4 regions of the Uliginosibacterium sp. TH139 genome follow, and region 4 is predicted to be linked to each of the others. Evidence: predicted binding sites of a transcription regulator. Region 4 holds the regulator's gene; each other region holds the start of a gene.
The links. Region 4 encodes sigma-54, which starts transcription at its own class of promoters, with help from an activator protein. Its sites were predicted from a motif close to TGGCACGCTTNCTGCTNA; they were not measured.
Positions count from the first base shown of each region.

Region 1 (3,645 bases), on a different contig from region 4:
CAGCGGGATGCCGACGGCGGCGGCAAAGCCAAACCCGATTGCAACGCGCTTGAGCGAGGACAGGATGTTCCAGCCGATGCCCTGGTCATTCGGGCCATTGCTGTAAAAGGGATCGGAGAACAGGGTGACGGCGGCATGCCAGACGACTTCCGGTGTCGGTATGCCTTTATTCTTCATCGAGACGATGGCCCAGATGCCGACCAGCAAGGCGAAGCCCAGGATCGGAGGGAGGAGGGCGCGCAAGGCTCGGCCGATCGGCTCGGCGTAGTTTTTAGGCGCCGGCTTGCTCGCGGCGATGGTGGCGGGGGCTGCACTGGTCATGTGATTCTCTGTCGTCCTGGCGGGGCTTGTGGGCTCGGCTGCGGGCGCCGGGTTGCTGCTGTTGGCGGTAAGGCTCAGGCTGGCTGCACTCATGATCGTTACTCCTGATCGGGCGGGGCTGGGGCCCCGCCCGTTGACTGGATTCAGAATGCCCGGTTGTCAGGCCTTGATCTTGAAACTCTCGGCATACTTCTTTGGATCCTTGCCGTCCCACACCACGCCGTCGATGAGTTTCGAGCTGCGCATGTCGGACTTCGGGATCGGCGCTTTGACGATGGCAGCGGCCTGCTTGTAGAGCTCGATCTGGTTGATTTTCTTGGCCACGCCCAGGTAATCCACTTCGCCCTTGAGCAAGCCCCAGCGCTTGTGCTGGGTGAGGAACCACATGCCATCGGAGAGGTAGGGGAAGTTCACCGTGCCGTCGTTGTAGAACTTCATGTAGTTCTTCTCCGACCAGGTCTTGCCGAGGCCGTTTTCATACTGGCCGATCATGCGGCTACGGATTACGTCGGTGTCTGTGTTGACGTAAGCCTTGGCTGAGATGGTTTCGGCAGTCTTGCTGCGGTTGGCAGCACTGGTGTCGATCCACATCGAGGCTTCGAGAATCGCGCAGATCATGGCACGGGCCGTGTTTGGGTATTTCTGCACGAATTCGGCCGTGGTGCCGAGGATCTTCTCTGGGTGATCAGTCCAGATGTCTTGTGTCGTGGTAGCGGTAAAGCCGATCTTGTCGATGATGGCGCGCTGGTTCCAGGGTTCGCCCACGCAAAAGCCATCCATGTTGCCCACGCGCATGTTGGCCACCATTTGCGGAGGAGGCACAACGATGGTCTTCACGTCCTTCATAGGATTGATGCCGTTGGCAGCCAGCCAGTAGTAGAGCCACATGGCATGGGTACCGGTCGGGAAGGTCTGGGCGAAGGTGTATTCCTTGTCCTTCTTGGCAATCAGCTTGGCCAGTGAAGGTCCGTCGATAGCGCCTTTGTCGCGCATTTCGTTCGAGAGCGAGATGGCCTGACCATTGTTGTTAAGGGTCATCAGGTTGGCCATGTCTTTCTTCGGGCCGCCGATGCCCAGATGCACACCGTAGATCAGGCCGTAGAGGACGTGCGCTGCGTGCAGTTCGCCGTTGACCAGCTTGTCGCGCACGCCAGCCCAAGAGGCTTCCTTGGTCGGATTGATCTTGATGCCGTATTTCTTGTCGAAGCCCATCACGCTTGCCATTACTACCGAGGAGCAGTCGGTCAGCGGAATGAAGCCGATATTGACTTCAGTGAGCTCTGGCTTGTCGCTGCCTGCTGCCCACGCGCTGGTGGCGGGAAGCAGGCCGCTGGCGGCCACGGCGGCGGCGCTGCTCACGGCAGCACCTTGCTTGAGGAAGCTGCGTCGGCTGAGGTTGGCATCGTATTTCTCCGTCATGATTCTCTCTCCGGGGTAATTGGAAGGGCACCAAAAGAAAAACGGCGCCACAGCTCCTTGCTGCCGACTTGGCAGAAGGGCTGGACGCCGTTGTCCATGCAAGCCATCTTTGGCTCGACTTCAATGGAGAGTTAGCATGGGGCGTGCCAGATTCCTGAAATCCTTGCGCTACAAGGCCTCGATGTTTATGGAGCGCTTCTTGATAGTGGTCTGGCAGGAAAAATGACGCACTGTGAATGTGCCGGAATGGCGCTCAGGCACCAGTTTGATCCGAATCAAAAAACCATTTTTATGAAATGGTTTGTGCGAAGTGCTTGTGCTACGGCTTTTTCCTGGTGCAGGGCGGCCCCGTCTTGCCTGTCGTGGGGCAGGGACGGCAGGGCGTGGGGTCAGCCGAGCAGCAGGTCTGCTGCCGAGATGATCTGCTCTGCCACTTCGCCGATCTTGCGGCCGCGCTCCATCGCCAGCTTCCTCAGGGCGTGATAGGCCTCGTCTTCGCTCATGTTGCGGGATTTCATGAGGATGCCCTTGGCGCGATCGACCAGGGTGCGTTCGGAGAGCTTGCGCTGGGCTTCATCGCGCTCCTGGCGCAAGGCCAGGTATTCCTCGAAACGCAGGGTGGCAACCTTGAGCAGGCTTTGCAGGCGCTCGGGGGCTAGGCCATCCACTACATAGGAAGAGACGCCGGCACGCATGGCCTGGCGAATGACGTCGTCCGCATCGTCTTCGGCAAACATCAGCACCGGGCGTGGCATCTTGCGGTCCAGCACGGCGAGGTTCTCCAGCGTGTCACGGCTGGGAGATTCGGTATTGATCAGTACTACGTCGGGCTGCAGCTGCTGCACCCGGTCGTGGAGTTCGATTGCATCAGGCAGTACCGCAGCGACCATATGGCCGGCGCGGGTCAGACCCTCGCAGATCTCCAGGGCGCGTTCCTGAATTTCGTCGATGACGAGTATCTTGAGCATGTTGGGGCAGGGCTGTTTTCAGTGTTATGAGCGAAGTATTACGCAAGAACGGTTGCGTATGGAAAGCCGCTTGAGGCCTCCTTTCAGTATGGTCTTTGGGCGTTGTGGGCGAAATGACCGGTTCGCTTGCTCTGGGCGCCTTTTTGCACTAGTATTGCGGGTTCCCTTGCTCCACCGGTACGCATGCCGGGGAGCTGTTTTCAACCCGTAAGGAGTCCGCATGCGACACTACGAAATTGTTTTCATCGTCCATCCGGATCAGAGCGAGCAGGTGCCCGCAATGATCGAGCGCTACAAGTCCGTCGTGGCTTCGCGCAATGGACAGATCCATCGTCTGGAAGACTGGGGCCGCCGTCAGCTGGCTTACCCGATCCAGAAGATCCACAAGGCTCACTATGTTCTGATGAACATCGAAGTGGATCAGCCGACCCTCGACGAAATTGAGCACGCGTTCAAGTTCAACGACGCCGTGCTGCGTCACCTCACCATCAAGATGAAGAAGGCTGTTACGACTCCTTCGCCGATGATGAAGGAAGAGAAGTCCCGTTCGCTGACCCCGGCTGCCGCTGAAGAAGCCAAGCCCGAGGCTGCCCAACCGGAAGCCTGAGCGGAGTGAGTGGAGAGAACACGGTTCGTATCTCCGGAGTCCTGGTCGCAAAAGAAGCTATGCGATGGACGCCTGCCCGGGTGCCGGTGCTGGAATTACGCATCGAACATCAGAGCCGGCAGATGGAAGCCGGTGCGGAACGTGAAGTCTCCTGCGAACTCAGTCTCAGGGCTGTCGGCCCCGCAGCACAGCAGATCGAAGTGGTAGCACCGGGTAGCAGACTCGCCATTGAAGGCTTTCTCGCTGCCAAGAGCGCCCGAAACCGGGCTCCGGTACTGCACATCAGAACATTTGAATTGTTGGAAGGAAATTAATCATGGCATTCAGGCC
Region 1 is NZ_PKRR01000002.1:258,889-262,533, reverse strand. Features, by position in the region: gene ntrB (nitrate ABC transporter permease) at 1-414, opposite strand, end outside; gene C0V76_RS04855 (CmpA/NrtA family ABC transporter substrate-binding protein) at 481-1,740, opposite strand; gene C0V76_RS04850 (ANTAR domain-containing response regulator) at 2,130-2,708, opposite strand; gene rpsF (30S ribosomal protein S6) at 2,929-3,315, shown strand; gene priB (primosomal replication protein N) at 3,321-3,629, shown strand; gene rpsR (30S ribosomal protein S18) at 3,632-3,645, shown strand, end outside.
Region 1: a site for sigma-54 is predicted at 1,872-1,889, ahead of C0V76_RS04855 (CmpA/NrtA family ABC transporter substrate-binding protein). Genes of this name have one in related genera too.

Region 2 (3,645 bases), on a different contig from region 4:
CTCTTCTCGGCAACGCGGTTCTGGCAGATGCCGACGGCATCGGCATTGGGGCGCACCGGGATGAACTTGGCAAGGTATTCGAGGGTGCCGGCTGGCACGTTCTCGAACTCGGTGGTCACCGCAGCGCAGCCGGCGGCGAACTGGTCAAGCGCCGCGAAATCGTCGTACTCCGCGCACAGATGGCGGTCGGCGGCCTTGCCGGCCGGGCTGTTGGGGTCCGGATCGAGTACCCAGACCTTGTAGCCCAGCTCATGGGCGGCGAGCACGAAGAAGCGGCCGAGCTGGCCGCCGCCGAGCATGCCCAGCGTGGCGGGCGGGAGAATCATGGTGCTCACGCGATGTCGTCCAGTTTCATGTCCAGCACGCTCTGGGTCTGGCGTGCGCGGAAGGCATCGAGCTGCGCGGCGATTTGCGGATTCTCGTTGGCCAGCATGGCCACTGCGAAGAGGCCGGCATTGGCCGCGCCGGCTTCACCGATGGCGAAGGTGGCCACCGGGATGCCCTTGGGCATCTGCACGATGGAGTGCAGCGAATCGACGCCCGAAAGCGCTTTGCTTTGCACCGGTACGCCCAGCACCGGCACGCTGGTCTTCGCGGCCAGCATGCCGGGCAGGTGGGCGGCGCCGCCGGCACCGGCGATGATGGCCTTGAGACCGCGGCCACGCGCGGCTTCGGCGTATTCGAACATCAGGTCCGGGGTGCGGTGGGCAGACACCACGCGGGCTTCATAGGGGATGCCGAATTCCTTGAGGACTTTGGCGGCAGCCTGCATGGTGGGCCAATCGGAGTTGGAGCCCATGACGATGCCGATAACAGGGGTCTGTTCGCTCATTGTGCGTTCTTTGCTTCAAGGGCGCGCTGGGCCGACTCCACGGTGTTGGCCAGCAGCATGGTGATGGTCATCGGGCCGACGCCGCCGGGCACCGGGGTGATCAGTGAGGCCACTTCACGAGCTGTGTCGAACTCCACATCGCCGCACAGCTTGCCGGCGTTGGGGCCTTCGGTGAGGCGGTTGATGCCCACGTCGATCACCACCGCGCCGGGCTTGATCATGTCGCCCTTGAGGAAGTTCGGGCGGCCCACGGCGGCGACAACGATGTCGGCACGTTTGGTGTGGAAAGCCAGATCCTTGGTCTGCGAGTGGCACACGGTGACGGTGGCGCCGCGTGAGAGCAGCATCACCGCCATCGGCTTGCCGACGATGTTGGAGCGGCCGATGACGACGGCTTCCGCGCCCTTGATCTGGACGTTTTCGGAGTCCAGCATCTTCATCACGCCCCAGGGCGTGCACGGGTAGAAACTCTTGCGGCCTTGCAGCAGCAGGCCGAAGTTCTCGGCATGGAAACCATCCACGTCTTTTTCCGGCGAGATGGCTTCGAGCACCTTGTCTTCGTCAAACTGCTTGGGCAGCGGCAGTTGCACCAGGATGCCGTGCACCGAGGCGTCGGCATTGAGTTCGGCAATCTTGGCGAAGACTTCTTCCGGAGCCACGTCGGCCGGGTATTCGAACTTGAGCGAACGGATGCCAGCCTTTTCGCAGCCGGCCACCTTGTTGCGCACATACACGGCCGAGGCCGGGTCGCCGCCGACGAGGATCACGGCGAGGCTGGGCTGCACGCCCTGGGCAGTGAGTTCAGCGGCGCGCTGGGCGATTTCACCGCGCACTTGCGCCGAGAGAGCGACGCCATCGATGTTGCGAGCAGTCATGGTGGGCCTAAGCTTTTGAAAAACCGGCAATTATAGCGCCGAGGTGGAGTTCGCGGAATGTGCCGGGGCGGATCCGGGGCGTGATTTTCTGCAACAAGGCCTTGGCAGGATTCATGCGCTGCTTTGGTGCCATGCAGCATGCCGGGTTGGATGTGTGCCCGTGCTTGGTGCCGGCACTGTGTGCAAAGGCCTGCAATTCCCATGAATAGGGCATTGCACGCTAATTGCTAAGATCTCTCAGCCCCGATCCCAACAGAAAGAAACCGATGTCGATCCATGTTGCGCTGAATCACGTCACGCATTACCGCTACGACAAGCCGATCAGCCTTGGCCCGCAGATCGTGCGTTTGCGCCCGGCGCCGCATTCGCGCACGCGGGTGTTGTCGTATTCGCTGCGGGTGACCCCCGAGGGCCACTTCATCAACTGGCAGCAGGATCCGCAATCGAACTATCTGGCGCGCCTGGTGTTCCCGGAGAAAACCCGTGAGTTCCGCGTCGAGGTGGATCTGGTCGTCGAGATGGCGGTGCTGAACCCCTTCGATTTCTTCCTCGAGCCCGAGGCAATGGCCTATCCCTTTGCCTACAACCCAGGCCTCGAGACCGAGCTGGCGCCCTATCTACTCAAACTGCCACTCGAAAAACGCTTCAAGACGCTGCTGGACTCGGTGCCGCGCGAGAAGACGCCAACCATCGATTTTCTCGTTGCGCTGAACCAGCGTCTGCAGAGTGACATCAAGTATCTGGTGCGCATGGAGCCCGGCGTGCAGACACCGGAAGAGACGCTGGCGAAGGCTTCTGGCTCCTGCCGTGACTCGGCCTGGCTGCTGGTGCAGCTCTTGCGCCACCTGGGCCTTGCCGCGCGTTTTGTGTCCGGCTACCTGATCCAGCTGAAGCCGGATGTGAAGTCGCTCGATGGGCCTTCCGGCACGGAAGTGGACTTCACCGACCTGCATGCCTGGTGCGAGGTTTATCTGCCCGGTGCGGGCTGGATCGGTTTTGACCCGACCTCGGGCCTGCTTGCCGGAGAGGGCCACATCCCGCTGGCCTGCTCGCCGGAGCCTTCGTCCGCCGCGCCGATCGAGGGCGGACTGGAAAAGTGCAAGGTCGAGTTCGAGCACCACATGCGCGTTGATCGCATCTGGGAAGCGCCGCGGGTCACCAAGCCTTATACCGAGGACGAGTGGGCGGCCATCGTCGCGCTGGGCGAGCGCATCGACGACGATCTGCTGGCCCATGACGTGCGCCTCACCCAGGGCGGCGAGCCGACCTTCGTGTCGGTGGATGACCGCGATGGCGCCGAGTGGAATACCGATGCGATGGGCCCGACCAAGCGTGGCCTGTCTGCCGAGCTGCTGGCCAAGCTGAAGGCGAAGTACGCGCCGCATGGGTTGCAGCACTTTGGCCAGGGCAAGTGGTATCCGGGTGAGCAGCTCCCGCGCTGGTCGCTGAACCTTTACTGGCGCAAGGATGGTGAGCCGCTGTGGACCAATCCGGCACTGTTTGCCGATGAGCAGCAAGACCACGCCGTCACTGACGCTCAGGCGGGCGACTTCCTGCGCGGTGTGGCCGAGCGGCTCGGGCTGGCGCCGAAGTTCGCTTTCCCGGCCTTCGAAGATGTCTGGTACTACCTGTGGCGTGAGCGCAAGCTGCCAGCCAACGTCGATCCCTTCGATGCGCGTCTGGAGGATCCGCTCGAGCGTGAGCGCCTGCGCAAGGTATTCAGCCAGGGCCTGGACAAGACGGTGGGCTGGGTGCTGCCGATCGCGCGCAACTCGGCCGGTACACACTGGCAGAGCGGGCCGTGGTTCCTGCGCGATGAGCGCTGCTACCTGATCCCCGGCGATTCACCGCTGGGTTATCGCCTGCCGCTGGATGGCCAGCCGTGGACCCGTGCGGCGGATTATCCCTGGCTGCACCAGTCTGACCCCTTGCAACGCC
Region 2 is NZ_PKRR01000003.1:49,265-52,909, reverse strand. Features, by position in the region: gene C0V76_RS07270 (5-(carboxyamino)imidazole ribonucleotide synthase) at 1-326, opposite strand, end outside; gene purE (5-(carboxyamino)imidazole ribonucleotide mutase) at 332-832, opposite strand; gene folD (bifunctional methylenetetrahydrofolate dehydrogenase/methenyltetrahydrofolate cyclohydrolase FolD) at 829-1,707, opposite strand; gene C0V76_RS07255 (DUF2126 domain-containing protein) at 1,974-3,645, shown strand, end outside.
Region 2: a site for sigma-54 is predicted at 1,921-1,938, ahead of C0V76_RS07255 (DUF2126 domain-containing protein). Genes of this name have one in related genera too.

Region 3 (3,645 bases), on a different contig from region 4:
TCAGGCGGAGCAGCTCGGCCTTTGTCAGGTCGGAAGCGATCAATTCGGCGTGACGCGGCTTCATGCCGCCGTTGCCGCATACATAGAGGTTCCAGCCCTTGTCTGTGGCTATGATGCCTACGTCCTTGCCTTGGGCTTCGGCGCATTCACGTGTACAGCCAGAGACGCCAAATTTGATCTTGTGCGGCGCGCGCAGGCCCTTGTAGCGGTTCTCCAGTTCCACTGCGAGCCCGACACTGTCATCGACACCGTAGCGGCACCAGGTCGAGCCGACGCAGCTTTTCACCGTGCGCAGGGACTTGCCGTAGGCATGACCGGATTCAAAGCCGGCTTCGATCAACTCTTCCCAGATCAGGGGTAGTTGCTCGACACGGGCCCCGAAGAGGTCGACGCGCTGTCCCCCGGTGATTTTGGTATAGAGGCCGTATTTCTTGGCGACCTGTCCCACGGCGATCAGGCCGTCAGGCGTTACCTCGCCGCCAGGCATGCGCGGTACAACGGAATAGCTGCCGTCTTTCTGGATGTTGCCCAGATAGTAGTCATTGCTGTCCTGCAGGCTGGCCAGCTCGGGCTGGAGCACAAAATCGTTCCAGCACGAAGCCAGGATATTGGCGGCGGCAGGCTTGCAGATGTCGCAGCCCAGCCCCTTGCCGTGGCGGGCCAGAAGTTCGCCAAAGGATTTGATCTGGCCGACCCGGACCAGGTGGTAGAGCTCCTGACGGGAGTGCGGGAAGTGCTCGCAAAGGTGGTTGTTGACGGCCATGCCGAGGCGAGCCATTTCGGCTTTCATTACCTGGGTGACCAGCGGTACGCAGCCGCCACAGGTGGCGCCGGCCTTGGTGCAGGCCTTGAGTTCGCCGATGCTGCAGGCTCCCGCAGCTACGGCTGCACAGATCTGCCCTTTGCTGACGTTGTTGCAGGAGCAGATCTGGGCGGTTTCCGGCAGGGCCTCCACGCCGAGGCCGGGCTTGGCCTTGCCATCACTCGAGGGGAGGATCAGGAATTCCGGATCGGCGGGCAGCGTGATGCCATTGAGCGCCATCTGCAGCAGCGTGCCGTATTCGTCGGCATTGCCCACCAGTACGGCACCGAGCAACTGCTTGCCATCTTCGCTGACCACGATCTTCTTGTAGACCTGACGGCGTTCATCCACGTACTGGTAGCTGCGACAGTCCGGCGTCTTGCCATGGGCATCCCCGATGCTGGCAACATCGACGCCCATCAGTTTGAGCTTGGTGCTCATGTCGGCGCCCACGAAGGCCACCTGTTCCTGGCCGGCGATATAGCGGGCCGCCACGCGGGCCATGTCGTAGCCGGGCGCCACCAGGCCAAAGACCTGTTCATTCCAGGCCGCACACTCGCCGATCGCAAAGATGGCCGGATCACTGGTGCGGCACACGCTATCGATCGCCACGCCACCGCGCGGGCCGATCTCCAGCTGGCACTGCCGGGCGAGCTCGTCGCGGGGGCGGATGCCGGCCGAAAACACGATCATGTCCGTCTCCAGCGAGCTGCCATCCGAGAAGTTCATGCGGTGCCGGGCATGCTCGCCCTCAACGATCTCCAGCGTGTTGCGGCTGGTATGCACATGTACGCCCAGCGCCTCGATCTTGGCGCGCAAGACGCGTCCGCCGCCTTCGTCGACCTGTACCGCCATCAAGCGCGGCGCAAACTCCACGACATGCGTTTCCAGACCCAGATCGCGCAGAGCCTTGGCGCATTCAAGCCCCAGCAGACCACCACCGATCACCACCCCGACGCGCGATTGCGCACCGCTGGCCTGCATGGCCTGCAGATCTTCAATGGTGCGATAGACGAAACAATGCGCCCGCTCGCGCCCGGGTACCGGTGGTACGAAAGGTGTGGAGCCCGAAGCGAGAATCAGCCTGTCGTAGGGCAGCAGCTCACCGTCGAGCGTGGTGACGGTGCGATTGTGACGGTCGATGGCAACGGCCCGGGCCGCGAGGCGCAGCGAGAAACCGCTGCGTTTGAAGAAGCCTTCCTCAACCAGCGACAAGTCTTCAGCGCTCTTGCCGGCGAAGAATTCAGAAAGATGAACCCGGTCGTAGGCTGGCCTGGGCTCTTCGCACAGGACGGTGACTTCGATATCCGGCACCTGGAGCTGATGCAGTTCTTCCAGGAATTTATGGCCCACCATGCCGTGGCCGATAATGACTATCTTCATGTTGAATCTCGCACGACCGGCTTCGGAGGCTTGTGCAAATCATCGCGTGCCAGGCTTTGAAGCGGCACGTACATGAAGGCCCCCGCAGAACGCGGCGCTTTGTCGGGTTGGAATAACCGGGCTTCTGACTCTCGATAAAGAGAGAGGCCCGGATTTCGCCGTCGTTGGCGGAGGCAATATGTCCGCTACTACGTTGCAGGCGGACGCATGATCGCTAGCAGCATTTGTGCCAGATGCAAAGGGCTTTATCTTTCAATGGTTTGAGATAGGGCAGGAGATGCGTTTGAAACTGCGCAGCACTGAAGTAGTGCGATAGGGCAGCTGTGCTGCATTGGTTTGGGAGTGGTGCGCGCGCTCAGCTGCACAAGAAAGTTGATTGCTGTGGGCGGGCTGGTGAGCCCAGGTGTCGCGAGATGCTGTGCCTGACGCAAGCAGGCGGTAGCGGAATGTGCTTCACCCAAAAGCAAAACCCCCGGAGACCGGGGGTTTTGCTTTTGGGCACTGCCCGGCCGCAGCCGGGTTTAGCGGGGATCGATCAGGGGGCAACCGTGATCGTGATCTTGCCCTTGGTGCTGCCGCCGAGGAAGTCCGTCACCTGGTACTGGACCACGGCGGTGCCGGCGAAGTCGGCGGCCGGGGTGAAGGTGACAATACCGTTCTCGTCGAAATCCACCGTGCCCTGGCCTTCCAGCACCTTGGTTTCTTCGATCATGAGCGGATTGTTCTCCTTGTCGGAGTCGTTCTTCAGCACCTCGATCTTCACCGGCTGACCCTTGGCGGTCTTGCCAGCATCGTCCACCACCGTCGGGGCTGCGTTCAGCTCACCTACCGCGGTAGGCAGCCACAGCGAAAGCTGGGGCAGATAGGTCACCATCATCAACACGGCGAACAGGGCAACGAAGAAGGGGGCCATGGCCTTGGTGACCTGCTCCATCTTGCGCCCCGATACAGCGCTCGCTACGAAGAGCACGGAGCCCACCGGCGGGGTGATCAGGCCGATCCCCAGGTTCACCATCATGATCATGCCGAAGTGCACCGGGTGAATGCCGAGCGGGGCAACAACCGGGTACAGGATCGGGGTCATGATCATGATCAGCGGGGCCATGTCCATCAGCGTGCCGAGGATCAGCAGCAGGACGTTGATGGCCAGCATGATGATGATCGGGTTATCCGAGAGGCTTGTGAAGAAGGCCGAGATGGTTGCCGGGATCGACAGGATGGTGAGAATCTGGCCGAAGGCTGCAGCAAAGCCGATCAGGATCATCACAATGGTGACGGTCTTCACGGTGCGGTGCACAAGCACCGGCAGCTGGCGCCATTTGTAGTCGCGGTACACGAACATGGTGACCAGGAAGGCCCACACGCAGGCGATGGCGGCCGATTCCGTGGCCGTGTAGAGGCCGGAGAGGATGCCGCCGAGGATGATCACCACGGTGAACAGGCCGGGGATAGCGTCGAAG
Region 3 is NZ_PKRR01000010.1:57,862-61,506, reverse strand. Features, by position in the region: gene nirB (nitrite reductase large subunit NirB) at 1-2,185, opposite strand, end outside; gene C0V76_RS17795 (TRAP transporter large permease subunit) at 2,721-3,645, opposite strand, start outside.
Region 3: a site for sigma-54 is predicted at 2,400-2,417, ahead of nirB (nitrite reductase large subunit NirB). Genes of this name have one in related genera too.

Region 4 (3,645 bases):
TTCGAGGCTGGAGCTGCGGCGCAAGCTGGCGGCAAGAGCCGGCGCCGACGATGATGTCGAAGCCGTGCTGGATCGCATGGCAGAGACAGGTCTGCAGTCTGACGAGCGCTTTGCCGAGAGTTTCGTGAGATCGCGCGCCAGCCGCTTTGGTGCCGCGCGCATCCGTCGTGAGCTGGATGACCGGGGTGTGGATCGCGAGACGGCAGCTGGCGCCATGGGCGAGGCTTTGCAGGAAGATGAACTGATGCGCGCGCACAGCGTGTGGCAGAAAAAATTCGGGGTGTTGCCGCAGGATCACAGGGAGTGGGCGCGTCAGGCGCGCTTCCTGCAGACCAGAGGGTTTGCGGTCGACATCATCAGGAAACTCTTGAAAGAAACACTGGATGAGTCTGCTCAGGGTTAGCAATCTGCAGAAACGCTACAAGGCACGCACCGTAGTGCACGACGTGTCCTTCGAGGTTGGCAGTGGCGAAGTGGTGGGCTTGCTGGGGCCGAACGGCGCAGGCAAGACCACCTGTTTCTACATGATCGTCGGCCTCGTACGTGCCGATGGCGGCAAGATCCATCTCGATGGAACCGAGCTCACCCATTGGCCGATCCACAAACGGGCGCACCAAGGGCTCTCCTATCTGCCGCAGGAAAACTCGGTGTTCCGCAAACTTACGGTCTCCGAGAACATCATGGCGGTGCTGGAGTTGCAAAAGCTCTCCAGCGCAGACATGGAAAAACGTCTGGATGAGCTGCTGGATGAACTCAACATCGGCCATTTGCGCGAAGCGACCGCTATGTCCTTGTCCGGCGGTGAGCGCCGCCGCGTCGAAATCGCGCGTGCGCTGGCCACCCGTCCGCGTCTGATCCTGCTGGATGAGCCTTTTGCCGGCGTTGATCCGATTGCAGTGATTGATATCCAGAAAATCATCAGTTACCTCAAGGCGCGCGGTATCGGCGTGCTGATTACCGACCATAATGTGCGCGAAACCCTCGGTATTTGCGATCACGCCTACATCATCAATGCGGGTGAGGTACTGGCTGGCGGCAAACCGGCAGAAATCGTGCAGAATGAACAGGTACGGCAGATTTACCTTGGCGAACACTTCCGCCTCTAGGCTTGGCCGCTCCGCACCTCCCCGTCTGTAAAGAATGAAACCCTCGCTTCAGCTCCGCCTTTCCCAGCAACTTGCACTCACCCCGCAGTTGCAGCAATCCATCAAGCTGCTTCAGCTGTCCACGCTCGAACTCAATCAGGAGATCGAACGCATCCTGCTCGAAAACCCGATGCTGGAGCGTGAAGGCGGCGACGAGGAAAGTGATGGACCCGTCCCTGTCGAGGCGGGCGAAGCCAGTGTGGCAACGGCGGGTGAGGAATACCGCATCGAATCCTCTGCTTCATCCTCCGGCGATGAGGATTTCGAGTCGCCGAGCGTGACGGACATGCCGGACAACATCGGAGAGGCTTACGACAGCGTTTCGGATGATGATATCGGCGAAGCTGCCGAATGGCGCACGGAAGGCGCCTCGCGGAATGGCGGTGGGGACGACGATGATTCCGACTTTCAGGAATTCCAGGCCGCCGCTACTTCCTTGCGGGATCACCTGCTGGGGCAGGTCGCCCTGATGCCGCTGGTTGATCGTGATCGTGCGCTGGTGCAGCTGATCATCGAAGCGCTGGACGACGACGGTTTGTTGCTGCAGGACCTCGAGGAACTTCTGCCGCTGATTCCGGCCGAATGGGAAGTAGAACTCGATGAGTTGAACATTGCCTTGCATCAGGTCCAGAACCTTGACCCCGCTGGCATCGGCGCTCGCAACTTGCAGGAGTGTTTGCTCCTGCAGATTCGCGCTTTGCCGGAAAGTGCCACGCGCGAGCACGCCATGCTGATCGCGGACGGCAATCTGGAATTGCTGGCTGCGCGCGATTTCGCGCGCCTCAAGCGGCGCCTGGGCTGCAATGATGATGCCTTGCGCGCAGCTCAGGAACTCATTTGTCATTTGAATCCGCGTCCGGGGGCTCAATTTGCACCGATGGAAACGCGCTACGTGATTCCGGACGTGGTGGTGCGCAAGCAACGTAGCGGCTGGACGGTAAGCCTCAATCCAGAGGCCATGCCGAGGCTCAGGATCCATCGGGTCTACGCCGATATACTTCAACAGAACAGGGGCGTAAGTAGTTCCTTGTCGGGACAGCTGCAGGAAGCCAAGTGGCTGATCAAGAATGTGCAGCAGCGATTCGACACCATCCTGCGTGTTTCGCAGGCCATCGTCGAACGTCAGCGCCAGTTCTTTGATCATGGTGAAGTGGCCATGCGTCCGCTGACCCTGAGGGAGATCGCCGAAGAGCTGGAGCTGCATGAGTCAACGGTGTCGCGGGTGACCACCCAGAAGTACATGGCCAGTCCCCGCGGTGTGTTCGAACTGAAATACTTTTTTGGCAGTCATGTTTCCACCGATACCGGTGGTGCATGTTCAGCAACGGCGATACGCGCGCTGATTCGCCAGCTGGTCGCGGCCGAAGACGGGAAAAAACCCCTGTCGGATGCCAGGATTGCCGAATTGTTGGGCCAGCAGGGTATCGTGGTGGCACGCCGGACGATTGCGAAATACCGGGAGTCGCTGAATATTCCGCCGGTCAGTCAGCGCAAGTCGATCTAACAGGAGAGGAGTAGTTTTATGAATCTCAACATCACCGGCCATCATCTGGAAGTCACTCCCGCTTTGCGCGAATATGTGGTTTCCAAGCTCGATCGGGTGATTCGCCATTTCGATCATGTTACGGCGACCCATGTGACCCTCTCGGTACAGAAACTCAAGCAGAAAGCAGAGGTGACTGTTCACGTGCGCGGCAAGGATATCCACGTGGAAAGTGAAGACGACGACCTGTATGCCGCCATTGATGCGCTGGCAGACAAGCTGGATCGTCAGGTTCTCAAGCACAAGGAAAAGATCAGCGATCACAACCGTGAATCGATGAAACGGCAAGGCGCCGAGAGCGCCAGCTGAAGCGCTGGACGCAGCCGGTCTGGACAGGCAGAATTGTCCGGCCGGCGATGGTTGAGGCCTTCTGCCTCAACCGCTCTGAAACCCAGAAAGCGGCGAGCTCCGGTCCGGAGACTCGCCGCTGTGCTGTAAAGACTCATGAACCTGATTTCGCAGATCCTTGACCCCGTGCGCATCCGTGTCGATGTAGCGGCCTCCGCGCGTGACGGCTTGTTCGCCGCCATTGGCGAGCTGTGCGAGCGCGACAGTGGCCTCGCGGCCCGCAAGCTGGTGGATGCACTGAACCAGCGCGAAAAACTTGGTTCGACAGGGCTTGGGATGGGAATTGCGATTCCGCATCAGCGCATCAAAGGTCTCAAAGAGCCGCTGGGCGCTTTCCTGCGCACAGCTAGCCCGATCCCTTTTGATGCGCCGGATGGATTGCCGGTCAGTCTGTTCTTCGTGATGCTGGCGCCGGAGCAGGCCAATGAGACCCACCTGCGTCTGCTCGCCGAACTCGCCCAGATGTTCAGTGACAAGGGGTTTCGTGACACCCTGCTGAGCGCACCAGATTCCGCCGCCATTGCGGCAGCCTTCCAGAACTGGAGCCTCCATGCGGCGAGCGAGCGTAGCTCAGCTGTTTGAAGTCAATCGCGCAGCCTTGCAGCTGCG
Region 4 is NZ_PKRR01000001.1:764,111-767,755, forward strand. Features, by position in the region: gene recX (recombination regulator RecX) at 1-403, shown strand, start outside; gene lptB (LPS export ABC transporter ATP-binding protein) at 384-1,106, shown strand; gene C0V76_RS03555 (RNA polymerase factor sigma-54) at 1,141-2,649, shown strand; gene hpf (ribosome hibernation-promoting factor, HPF/YfiA family) at 2,668-2,997, shown strand; gene C0V76_RS03565 (PTS sugar transporter subunit IIA) at 3,133-3,618, shown strand; gene hprK (HPr(Ser) kinase/phosphatase) at 3,587-3,645, shown strand, end outside.